DNA from 4 places in the Rouxiella sp. T17 genome. Region 4 is predicted to be linked to each of the others. Evidence: predicted binding sites of a transcription regulator. Region 4 holds the regulator's gene; each other region holds the start of a gene.
The links. Region 4 encodes PhoB, which activates phosphate uptake and scavenging genes when phosphate is short. Its sites were predicted from a motif close to CTGTCATAAAACTGNCNNAT; they were not measured.
Positions count from the first base shown of each region.

Region 1: the regulator PhoB is predicted to act here: its motif matches at 1,109-1,128, upstream of SC206_RS01730 (MIP/aquaporin family protein).
Region 2: the regulator PhoB is predicted to act here: its motif matches at 1,956-1,975, upstream of ugpB (sn-glycerol-3-phosphate ABC transporter substrate-binding protein UgpB).
Region 3: the regulator PhoB is predicted to act here: its motif matches at 1,951-1,970, upstream of glpT (glycerol-3-phosphate transporter).

Region 1 is NZ_JAWUEA010000007.1:89,014-92,152, reverse strand. Features, by position in the region: gene rraA (ribonuclease E activity regulator RraA) at 1-361, shown strand, start outside; gene zapB (cell division protein ZapB) at 567-806, opposite strand; gene SC206_RS01730 (MIP/aquaporin family protein) at 1,291-2,139, shown strand; gene glpK (glycerol kinase GlpK) at 2,182-3,139, shown strand, end outside.
Region 2 is NZ_JAWUEA010000025.1:29,928-33,066, forward strand. Features, by position in the region: gene ugpA (sn-glycerol-3-phosphate ABC transporter permease UgpA) at 1-459, opposite strand, end outside; gene ugpB (sn-glycerol-3-phosphate ABC transporter substrate-binding protein UgpB) at 531-1,844, opposite strand; gene SC206_RS06235 (aminotransferase-like domain-containing protein) at 2,072-3,139, opposite strand, start outside.
Region 3 is NZ_JAWUEA010000025.1:49,012-52,150, reverse strand. Features, by position in the region: gene yigL (sugar/pyridoxal phosphate phosphatase YigL) at 1-371, shown strand, start outside; gene glpT (glycerol-3-phosphate transporter) at 501-1,853, opposite strand; gene SC206_RS06320 (DcrB family lipoprotein) at 2,170-2,736, opposite strand; gene SC206_RS06315 (7-cyano-7-deazaguanine/7-aminomethyl-7-deazaguanine transporter) at 2,843-3,139, opposite strand, start outside.
Region 4 is NZ_JAWUEA010000035.1:105,801-108,939, forward strand. Features, by position in the region: gene sbcD (exonuclease subunit SbcD) at 1-606, opposite strand, end outside; gene phoB (phosphate response regulator transcription factor PhoB) at 827-1,516, shown strand; gene phoR (phosphate regulon sensor histidine kinase PhoR) at 1,590-2,879, shown strand; gene SC206_RS13945 (cobalamin-independent methionine synthase II family protein) at 3,127-3,139, shown strand, end outside.

The sequences.
Region 1 (3,139 bases), on a different contig from region 4:
CGAAGATAATGGCTTGCTCTATGACTTGCTTGAAGAAAACGGCCGTGGCCGCGTGTTGCTGGTCGACGGCGGCGGTTCCGTTCGTCGCGCACTGATTGACGCTGGCTTAGCCAACCTTGCGCTGCAAAACGAGTGGGAAGGAATGGTCATTTACGGCGCGGTTCGTCAGGTCGACGACCTCGAAGAGTTGGATATCGGCATCCAGGCGATGGCCGCCATTCCGGCAGGCGCAGCGAGCGAAGGCATCGGCGAGAGCGACATCCGCGTCAACTTCGGCGGCGTCACCTTCTTCTCCGGCGACCATTTGTATGCCGACAACACTGGCATCATCCTCTCCGAAGACCCGCTCGACATCGAATAATCGTCAGTTTCGAACAAACTGAAGACAATAAAAAAGACGCCAATGCGCGTCTTTTTCATTTTGAATAATGGACTGTTCCTAATCCGCAAATATTTCGAGTTGCAGGAAGGCGACAACTAAGCGAGTCCCCAGAAGCTTACACAAGTAAGTGACTGGGGTGAAAGCAGGCAGTCAACGCATCTGCAGCTTGAAAGATGCCGTGGATTTAGACTTCTTCCATTTTTCCCAGTAAGGATCTCAGGCGTTCTTGCCACACATGCTGCTCTTCTTTCAGGTGAGCGTTTTCACGCACCAGAGACTCATGGTTGCCGTTTGCGTGTTGTACCTGCTGTGACAGGTTATTGTTCTGCTCTTTCAGCTCTTCGATTTCCATCTGCAGTAAAGTAATGGTATCAATCGCTTGCTGAACTTTTGTTTCAAGTTTCTCAAAGACTTCAAATGACATGTTAATTCCCCTTATGTTCGCAAGGCGTATATCTTCTATGACTCGCCACGTCTTCCCGACGCAGCTCGATAATCCAATCAACGACGGACGTAATGCGTACCGCGACTGTAATTAACCCCGATTGTATGTAGGCATCCCGTCCCTGTCTAGCAACATACTGGCTGTGCACGTAGTCTGTTGCAATTCAAATGACGTAACTATCAGCAAAAGCCGAATTTAGGCCCCATTTAATACCTAAAACCATTACTTTTCTCGTTAGTTACTCATTTTTATGGTTTGCAAACTTGTAAAAAACACTCGTATTCGCTCATTTTTATGACACACCACACACATTTTGATTTCGGTATTTCTCGTTTATGCTCGTTAACGATAAATTCACATCACAGACTCATCTTGCATGAGATGTTAAAATAAATAACACCAAACAATAAAACTAAATGAAAAGTACCCTACCCTTAACAACTATCCTTTACAGGATCCGACTATGAGCCAAAATATGAATCCCTCAATAAAAGGTCAATGCATCGCAGAATTTTTGGGAACCGGGCTGATTATCTTTTTTGGTGCCGGTTGCGTCGCAGCGTTGAAGCTGGCGGGCGCCTCGTTCGGACAGTGGGAAATCAGCATCATCTGGGGCCTCGGCGTCTCGATGGCGGTTTACCTGACAGCGGCCATTTCGGGTGCGCATCTTAATCCGGCGATTACCATTGCCCTGTGCCTGTTCGCCAACTTCGACGGTCGCAAGGTTTTGCCGTACATTGTTGCTCAAATAGCAGGCGCCTTCTGTGCGGCAGCGCTGGTATACGGCCTTTACTACAATCTTTTCTACGATTTCGAACAGAGCCACAACATGGTGCGCGGCAGCGTAGCGAGCCTTGATCTGGCCGGGATTTTCTCGACCTATCCAAACCCGCACATTAGCGTATTGCAGGCGTTTCTGGTTGAAGCCGTGATTACCGCCGTTCTGATGGCGATGATTCTGGCGCTGACCGATGACGGCAACGGCGTTCCGCGCGGCGCATTGGCTCCGCTGCTGATTGGCCTGCTGATCGCCGTTATCGGCGCGTCTATGGGTCCACTGACCGGCTTTGCGCTGAATCCGGCGCGTGACTTCGGTCCTAAACTGTTCGCCTTCTTCGCCGGTTGGGGAAAAGTCGCCTTCACGGGTGGACGCGAAATCCCTTACTTCCTGGTGCCTATCTTCGGGCCGCTGGTAGGTGCATGTCTGGGTGCTGTGGGTTACCGCGCACTGATCAGCAATCATCTTCCACAGATTACCGCCGCCGCTCCGTCAGAAGAGGCTGCCAAACAGCCATCTGAACGTAAAGCCTGATAGGTTTAACTGATTCACAGCCCACTTTGCAGGACATAAATCATGACAGCAGATAAAACTCACGACAAAAAGTACATCGTTGCACTGGACCAGGGTACCACCAGCTCTCGCGCCGTAGTGCTCGATCACGACGCCAACATCGTTAGCGTTTCACAGCGTGAATTCACCCAGATTTACCCTAAGGCGGGTTGGGTTGAGCATGATCCAATGGAAATTTGGTCATCTCAAAGCTCTGTCCTGGTTGAAGTGCTGGCAAAAGCTGACATCAACTCTGACCAAATTGCCGGTATCGGTATTACCAACCAGCGCGAAACCACCATCGTCTGGGAGAAAGAGACCGGCAAGCCAATTTATAACGCGATTGTCTGGCAGTGCCGTCGTACCGCCGATATTTGTGAAAAGCTGAAAGAAGAAGGGCTGGAAGAGTATATTCGCCACAATACCGGCCTGGTGGTTGACCCGTATTTCTCCGGCACCAAGGTGAAATGGATCCTCGATCACGTCGAAGGTTCCCGCGAGCGTGCGCGCAAAGGCGAGCTGCTGTTCGGGACTGTCGACACCTGGCTGGTATGGAAAATGACGCAGGGGCGTGTTCACATTACGGATTACACCAACGCCTCGCGTACCATGATGTTCAACATCCACAGCCTGCAATGGGACGATCGCCTGCTTGAAGCGCTGGATATTCCGCGCGAGATGCTGCCGGAAGTTCGCCCTTCCTCCGAAATTTATGGCCGCACCAACATTGGTGGTAAAGGCGGTACGCGTATTCCAATCGCCGGGATCGCCGGTGACCAGCAGGCGGCGCTTTATGGCCAACTGTGCGTACAGCCTGGCATGGCGAAAAATACTTACGGCACCGGCTGCTTCCTGTTGATGAACACCGGCACCGAAGCCGTGGTGTCTAAAAACGGCCTGCTGACCACCATTGCCTGTGGCCCGCGCGGCGAAGTGAACTACGCGCTTGAAGGTGCCGTGTTCGTGGGCGGCGCGTCGATTC
Region 2 (3,139 bases), on a different contig from region 4:
GTTCTGCGCGTGGTTCCAGTTATAGCCGAGCGTGGCAAGAAAATGGGTGATCAGGCCAAGTCCGGGGCTGAACAGAAACATCCACAACACGGCGGCCACGGCAGGCGCGACGGCGTAAGGCAGAATCAGCAGGGTCTGATACAGTCGGCTGGCGCGAATAACGTGATCCACCATCGCCGCGAGCAGCAGCGAAATCGCCAGACCAAAAAAGGCCACCATAAAGCTGAATTTCAGCGTGGTGTAAAACGACGCGAGATAGTAAGGATCCTCGAACAGCTGCTGAAAATTGCTTAGGCCAGCAAAGGTGCTGGAGATGCCGAAAGGGTCCAGCGTCTGAACCGAATACCATAGGGCCTGACCGGCGGGCCAGAGGAAAAAGATGGCGGTAATCAGCAGTTGTGGCAGAACCAGCGCGTAAGGCAGCCAGCTACAGCCGAATCCGGGACGGTGTGAACTCATAGACAAGACTCGTCAGAACGGGAAAACAGAGGCCGGAACAGAGCGCGATGCCCTCTCCGGCCTCAGGGCGATTACTTCACGGAAGCTTCAAAACGACGCAACAACAGGTTGCCGCGCTGCACGGACTCATCCAGCGCCTGCTTGGCGGTTTTCTGGCCGCTCCACACGCCTTCCAGCTCTTCATCGATAATGGTACGAATCTGCGGCATATTGCCCAGACGCATGCCTTTGGTGAACGGTAACGGCGGTTTGTTCATCATCTGGCGGGTGGCGACGTCGGAACCCGGATTCTTGTCATAGAAGCCTTGCTGCTTGGTTAAGTCGTAAGCCGCAGAAGTCACGGGGAGATAGCCGGTTTTCTGGTGCCATTCGGCGGCAATCTCCGGCGTTGTCAGGAATTGCAGGAATTCGGCCACGCCTTTGTAGGTTGCCTCATCCTTGCCTTTCATCACCCACAGGCTCGCGCCGCCGATGATGGCATTTTGCGGCGCGCCTTTAATGTCGGCGTCGTAAGGCATCATTCCAACGCCGTAGTTAAATTTGGCGTGCTGGCGGATATCGGCCAGAGAACCGGAAGAGGCGGTGGTCATCGCGCAATCGCCGTTATAAAACTTGGCAGTTGACTCATCCTGACGCCCGAAATAGGTAAATTCACCCTTCTTGTTCATGTCCTGAAGGAACTGAATGTGTTTGATCTGTTCCGGTTTGTTGAACTCCAACACCGCGTCGGTGCCGTCGAAGCCGTTATTTTTGGTGGCGACAGGCAAACCGTGCCATGCGGAGAAGTTTTCAATTTGGATCCAGCCCTGCCAGCCGCTGGCGTAACCACATTTCATGCCCGCGTCTTTCAATTTGGCGGTGTCCTGCTCCAACTCCTGCCATGTTTTTGGCGGCTGGTCCGGATTCAGCCCGGCTTTCTTGAACGCATCTTTGTTGTAATAAAGCACCGGCGTCGAGCTGTTAAACGGCTGTGACAGCAGGCGACCCTGTGAATCGGAGTAATAACCCGCGACCGTCGGCACAAACTGCGAAACGTCTTCTTTTAATCCTGCGTCGGCAAATACCTGATAAACCGGCTTAATTGCCTTGCTCGCCATCATGGTGGCGGTGCCAACCTCATAAACTTGCAGGATTGCGGGCGCGTTGCCGGTGCGATACGCCGCGATGCCCGCCGCCAGATTCTGGTCATATTTACCTTTATAAACCGGCACGATTTTAACGTCGGGATGCGTTTGGTTAAAACGATCGGCCAGCGAGTTGACCTCTTTACCCAATTCGCCGTCCATCGAATGCCAGAAAGGAATTTCCGTTACGGCCAGCGCGTTGGCGCTGAAAGCCAGCATAAGCGCGGCACCGAGGACCGATTTTTTTAAAGTAATAAACATGCCTGTCTCCTGAAGTCTGCGGGGTTGGCGGCGCAGAGAAAGTTTGGAAGTTAAATAACTTTTTATTCGGGAGGTAAAATGACACGGCTAAATGACAGAAAAATAACCGTTAAGTGACGTTAGTGTGACAGCAGCATGAAACGCGGATGACGAAATGATGGCAAAACAAAGGCGCACGGCTTTCGCGGTGCGCCTTTTCAGGATTTGAATTTAGACGAGCTAAAAAATTACAGCGCGCGTTTCAGGCGTGCGACGGCCTCGTGCAGCTGCTCTTCTGTTGCGGTAGCGAACGAGATGCGGAAGGTCGAGTGATCCGGGTTATCGGAATAGAAGAATTCGCCCGGCACAAACACCACGCCCTCTTTGATGGTCTCTTTCATCCATTCGGTGCAGTTACGCGGCTCGCGGAAACGCGCCCACAGGAACATGCCGCCTTTCGGATATTCGAAGGTCAGCACGTGACCCAGCTCGCGTTCCAGCAGCTCGGCCAGCACGGCGCATTTTTTCTTGTAGGCCGCGCGAATGGTTTCGATCTGCTGCTCAAGACGGCCCAATCCTAAATAGTATTCGGCGACGGTTTGTGACAGCGAGCTAGCGTGCAGGTCGGCAGCCTGTTTGATGATGGCAACTTTATTCAGCAGCCAATCCGGCATGATAACCCAGCCCAAACGCAGGCCCGGGGCCAGAATTTTGGAGAAGGTCGAGGTGTAGATGATGTTGTCGGCGTGACCGTAAAGCTGCTGGGAAATTGAGAACAGCGTTGGCAGGCGCTCGTCGGTGAAACGAATTTCGCCGTACGGGTCATCTTCGATGATCAGGAACTGATGCTCGGCGGCCAGTTTTACCAGCTGCTCGCGACGAGATTGGCTCAGCGTGACGCCGCTCGGATTGCCGAACGTTGGCACCACGTACACGCCTTTAATCTTGCGCGTTTTGAGGATCTCGGCCAGCTCGTCGACCTTCATGCCGTCGCCGTCGGAGCCGACAGAAAGCAGGTGCGCTTCGGCCAGTTCCAGCGTTTGCAGCGCGGCCAGATAGGTTGGGCGCTCAACGACGACCACGTCGTCAGGGTTAACCACGGCGCGCATCACCAGATCCAGCGCCTGCTGGGAACCGGCGGTAACCACGACGTCTTCCGGCGTGGCGTTAATGCCGCGCGTTTTGCAGAGGTCGATAATGCGCGAACGCAGGCCGTAGCTGCCTTCGGTCAAACCGTATTGGAACGCGAGCTCCGGCTTTTCGGTAATCGCCATCTGCGTCGCCTGCGCCAGCCCTTCAAAGTCGAATAGCGCGGA
Region 3 (3,139 bases), on a different contig from region 4:
TCTATTTCACCTGCGATGACCACGAAAAACTGATCCCGCTGGAGCAGGCCATTATTGCGCGCTGGGGCGATCGCGTTAATGTCAGCTTCTCGCTGCCGGTGTGTCTGGAAGTGATGGCGGGCGGCGTGTCGAAAGGTCACGCGCTGGAGCAGGTTTCCGCGCTGATGGGGCATACGTTGAAAGACTGTATCGCCTTTGGCGACGGCATGAACGACCTCGAGATGCTGAACATGTCGGGCAAAGGTTGCCTGATGAGCGGCTCGCTGCCGCGCCTGAAAGCCGCAATGCCGGACGCTGAAATCATTGGTTCCAACGCCGATGACGCCGTGCCGCACTATCTGCGCAGGATGTATCTGACCAACAATCTCTAACTGGTCGCGCGTTGATTTATTAATCGAGCGTCGATTGCCCGCACATTAGTGAATAGCAAAAAAGCCCGCACGTTCAGCAGAACCTGCGGGCTTTTTCTTTATACTTATTATCTATTTTTTATCAATCAGTTAGCCGCGATTAGCCAGCTGCGCCTTATGTTTGTTTTCACTAAACATCGTCAGCAGCAACAGCAGAACCGCCGCCACGCAGCCGCCAATCATCACCAAAAAGCCGCCGTTCCAGCCAAAGGCGTCGACGGTATAGCCAACAATCGCGCTCGCCGCGACCGATCCGCCGAGATAGCCAAACAGCCCGGTGAATCCGGCCGCCGTTCCTGCTGCTTTTTTCGGCGCTAATTCCAGCGCGTGCAGGCCGATCAGCATTACCGGCCCGTAAATCAGAAAGCCGATGACTATCATGCAGGTCATGTCGATGCCCGGATTGCCGACCGGATTGAGCCAGTAAACGATGGTTGCGATAGTCACCAGAATCATAAAGAACACGCCGGTCGCGCCGCGATTACCTTTGAAGACTTTGTCCGACATCCAGCCGCACAGCAGCGTGCCGGGAATTCCGGCATATTCATACAGGAAATAGGTCCACGAAGACTTATCCAGCGCGAAGTGTTTGACCTCTTTCAGGTAAGTCGGCGACCAGTCGAGAATGCCGTAACGCAGCAGGTAAACAAACACGTTGGCCAGCGCGATGTACCACAGCAGCTTGTTGGGCAGCACGTACTGCATGAAAATCTGCTTCGCCGTCAGCTCTTTCTCTGCCGATTCCTTGTCGTAATCCGGCGGATAGTCATTTTTGTACTCTTCGATTGGCGGCAAACCACAGGACTGCGGCGTGTCGCGCATCATGATAAAAGCAAATACCGCGACGGCGATGGCTGCGAAAGCCGGCATGTAAAGTGCCGCGTGCCAGTCGTTAAACCACGCCATGCCGAGCAGGAACAGTAAAGGAGGCAAACCGCCGCCGACGTTGTGCGCACAGTTCCACACCGACACCACGCCGCCGCGCTCTTTATGCGACCACCAGTGGACCATCGTTCTGCCGCACGGCGGCCAGCCCATGCCCTGGAACCAGCCGCAGATAAACAGCAGCACAAACATGATGGCAATGCTTGACGTTGCCCACGGCACGAAGCCCATGAACAGCATCACGGCGGCAGAAAGGATCAGCCCGGCAGGCAGAAAAACGCGCGGGTTGGACCGGTCGGAAACCGCGCCCATGATAAATTTCGAGAAGCCGTAGGCGATGGAAATTCCTGACAGCGCCAGTCCGAGATCGCCGCGCGAGAAGCCTTGCTCAACCAGATAAGGCATCGCCAGCGTGAAGTTTTTGCGCACCAGATAATAGGCCGCGTAACCAAAGAAGATGCCGAAGAAAATCTGCCAGCGCAGACGGCGGTAGGTTGGGTCGATATGATTTTTGTCCACCGGCGCGATATGCGCGGCAGGTTTGAAGATACTTAGCATGGATGCCTCCGAGGCCGTTCCCTTGGGTATTAAATGTTCCATAACGCACATCTTTGGGATCTGAAAGGCTAAGATGGAAAGGGGGTTTATGACATTAATGTTACAGAATTATTAAACTCAGGCGGATTCTGCCGGAATTATTAACAATTTGAAATATTCATTAAGGACAAAGGGCGGAGGGAGATCACGTTTTAGATCTTTAGTGCGCGAATACGCGCTATTTTGCTCGTTTGTGAACAATTAATGAAAGTTGAAAGAACTTAATGAGCGAAATTTGAGAGATAACGCGGAGAAGGGCTCTCCGCGTTGGCAAGGATTACTGCACTTTCAGCGTGGCGATAATCGCTTCGGCGTCAGACTGCGCCTGCTGCTGGTTGTCAGCGGGCATGGTGATTTGCATCGTCATCAGCTGGTTATCGATTTTAGCCAGCACGATAGAAGAATACGCTTTCTGACCGGCAGAATTGATCACGCTATCAAACTGTTGCAGCGTTTGACCGTTTACCTGAATCGACTTGTTGGTCACAACCTGCAGGTTGGTATCGCGCTCGTGCTGCTGCTGCTCGAGACGGTTGGCAATGGTTTCCAGCGTGTCGGCGGTAGAATCGCCCAAAATCACGATTACGGCTTTCTGACCAGATTTATCGGCGTAAACGTGCATGTTATTGGCCTGCGTGCCCAGTTTACCGCTCTGGTCGCTCATGCCCTGCGGCAGCGCGAAAGCCAATTTGCCGTCGAGCAGGCTAATCTGCTGAGCAGACGTCGCGGCCGCTGGCGTTGCACCCTTGTCCGCTGACGCGGTCTTGTCATCCGTTTTGCCATCGCAGGCAGCCAAACCGGCAACCAGCAGCGTTATTCCCATAAACTTGGCTAATTTGTGCATAAGGCTTCCTTTTATGTTCACGCGCGCCACCTTCGCCTCGGCGAGACAAAGGTAGCTTATTGACTTCACGACCTTTATGGCAACCTATTCAAGGCCGAAAAGCAAGTCAGATATTGGCGGCTTTTGTGTCGTCGTGAAACGTCACGGCATCGCTTTTATCTGATTGAGCAAGGGCATCGGGTTGAGCAAGGCGCTTAAGCAGGACATTCAGCAGCATACCGTACATCGGCAGGAAGAAAATCAGACAAATGAGCAATTTGAAGCTGTAATCCACCAGCGCGATCTCGACCCAGTGCTGCGCCATAAACGGGTCACTGCTTTTATAGAAAGCAATAAAGAAGAACGCCAGCGTGTCGCTGATATTTCCCAGGAACATCGCTGCGGTAGGCGCAACCCACCAGCT
Region 4 (3,139 bases):
CACTGAATCGGACGTGGTAACGCCGACGGTGGTCAAATGCCCCGTCGCGATAATCGGCAGCGCGAGGCCGAGCGCGTCGCGCTGTGCGCAGGCCGCCTGATACAGCGCCGAATAATGTTGCGTAATGGCTTCCTGTAGCGCCAGCTGCTTGTCATTACCGGACTCTCCGGCCCGGCTCGCCAGCAGGTCACGCGGGCGTAAAAACGGGATCGCGCAGAGGATCGCGCCGGGTTTTCCCTGTCGATCGTTTAAAGTAATGACCTGACGCGCCAGATCTTCGCCGACAGTCGCGATCACCTGCGTATTCAGGCAGGAAAGCAGCTCGCGCGATTCGTTGAGCGTAGCGACGGAATCATGATTACCGGCCAACACCACCAGCTGACAGCCGGTGCGCTGAAGATTGACAATAAAACGGTTGTACAGCTCGCGCGCATAGCTCGGCGGCGAACCGGTATCGAAAATATCGCCCGCGACGATCACCGCATCAACCTGATGAATCTCGACCTGCGAGACCAGCCAGTCGAGAAAGGCCTGATGTTCCGGCGCGCGGCTTTTGGTAAAAAAGTACTGACCAAGATGCCAGTCGGAGGTGTGTATCAGTCGCATGAGGGTCTCGCGGTAGCGGTAACAGGCGGCAAGTATAAACGGCCTGCCTAGCCGCTGTCGTTGGAAAAACGTTGCAGCGACAATCGTCTGCGGCAAATATGACAGTGTGACGAGCCAATGTTGCACGGCGGATTTTTATTCATAAATCTGTCACAAAACTGACGCATAATGACCGCCGAAATCAAAATTAAGTACGCTAACTTATTGGCAGGCTATCAAAATGGCTAGACGCATATTAGTTGTGGAAGATGAAGCACCGATCCGTGAAATGGTCTGTTTTGTCCTTGAGCAGAATGGTTATCACCCTGTTGAAGCCGAAGATTTCGATTCGGCCGTCAATCTCCTGATTGAGCCTTATCCCGAGTTAATTTTACTCGACTGGATGTTACCCGGCGGTTCCGGCATTCAGTTTATCAAGCATCTTAAACGCGAAGCGCTGACCCGCGACATTCCGGTCATGATGCTGACCGCGCGTGGCGAAGAGGAAGATCGCGTACGCGGGCTGGAAGTGGGAGCCGACGACTATATTACCAAGCCGTTTTCACCTAAAGAGCTGGTCGCGCGCATTAAAGCCGTCATGCGCCGTATTTCACCGATGGCGGTGGAAGAGGTGATTGATATGAAAGGGTTGCTGCTCGATCCCTCTTCACATCGCGTGATGGCCAATGAATTGGCGCTCGACATGGGCCCGACCGAATTCAAACTGCTGCACTTCTTTATGACTCACTCCGAACGCGTTTACAGCCGTGAACAATTGCTTAACAATGTCTGGGGCACTAACGTGTACGTGGAAGACCGCACGGTAGACGTGCACATTCGTCGCCTGCGCAAAGCGCTGGAAAGCAGCGGTCACGATCGCATGATTCAGACGGTTCGTGGAACAGGCTACCGTTTCTCCACCCGTTTCTAGATTCTTGACCCTGGCCTTGTCCCCGTACTTTTTATTCTAAACAACAAGGCTTCACTCACAGCGGAGATACTGTGTGTTAGAACGATTGTCGTGGAAACGGCTGGCGGGCGAACTGTTTATGTTCTGCTGTCCGGCACTCATTCTTGCCATCTTTATCGGCTACCTGCCGTGGCTGTTATTGGCGTCGCTGGTTGCGGCGTTAGGCTGGAACTATTTTAACCAGCTTAAACTTTCCCACTGGCTGTGGCTCGACCGCAGTATCACACCGCCCAGCGGATTATGGAGCTGGGAACCGCTGTTTTACGGCCTCAATCAAATGCAGATGCGCAACCGGCGCAGAAGGCGCGAGCTGGCGCTGCTGATCAAACGCTTTCGCAGCGGGGCCGAATCGCTGCCTGACGCCGTGGTGCTGACAACCGAAGAGGGCAATATTTTCTGGTGTAACGGACTGGCGCAACAGCTTCTCGGTTTCCGTTGGCCTGAAGATAATGGCCAGCATCTGTTTAACCTGCTGCGTTACCCCGAGCTGCGACTGTGGATCCAAAGCCAGGATTTCAGTCGTCCGCTGACTCTCCAGCTTAATAATGGTCATTGGGTCGAGTTCCGCGTGATGCCCTATTCCGAAGGGCAACTGCTGATCGTCGCCCGTGATGTGACCCAAATGCGCCAGCTCGAAGGCGCACGGCGTAACTTCTTTGCCAATGTCAGTCACGAGCTGCGCACGCCGCTGACGGTGTTGCAGGGTTATCTGGAAATGATGGATGACGATTCGCTGGAAGGGCCTTTCCGCAGCAAGGCGCTGGACACCATGCAGGAGCAGACGCGGCGCATGGAAGGATTGGTCAAGCAGCTGCTGACGCTGTCTAGAATCGAAGCGGCTACTAACATAGACCTACAGGAAAAGGTCGATATTCCGGCCATGCTCGGCATGTTGGAGCACGAAGTGCAAACGCTGAGCAATGGCCGCCACCAGATTACCTTTACTGTCGATGAGCAGCTCAAGGTGTTTGGCAATGACGATCAGCTGCGCAGCGCCGTATCGAATCTGGTTTATAACTCGGTTAATCACACGCCGACCGGCACGAAAATTGACGTTCGCTGGCAACAAACGCCGCAGGGCGCGCAGTTTGAGGTTAGCGACAACGGCCCCGGTATCGCCTCACAGCATATTCCGCGCCTGACCGAACGCTTTTATCGCGTCGATAAGGCCCGTTCGCGCCAGACCGGCGGCAGCGGATTAGGTTTGGCAATCGTAAAACACGCGGTAAATCATCATCATGCACAGCTCAATATTTCCAGTGAGCTTGGAAAAGGCACGCGCTTTACCTTTACGCTGCCGCCGCGTTTAATTGTCGGACGTTAAGATTAATAAATTGATTACGGGAAATTCTGACGCCCGATCATGAATTTTTTTCAAGTAAGATGAAAATTCTTCGTTTTGTGATGAACTCCTTTCATGGCAGGATAGCCTTAAAGCCGTTTAGACATCCAGATGTCTAAATGTCACTCTCAGTAATTATTAACATTGTTAACTAATTATTCCGAGTTGAGGCGTCCTTATTCATCTAGTGCCTTGATGCCTGCCATCGAGGCTATGCCAGGAGTTCATTATGTCTGTTACCA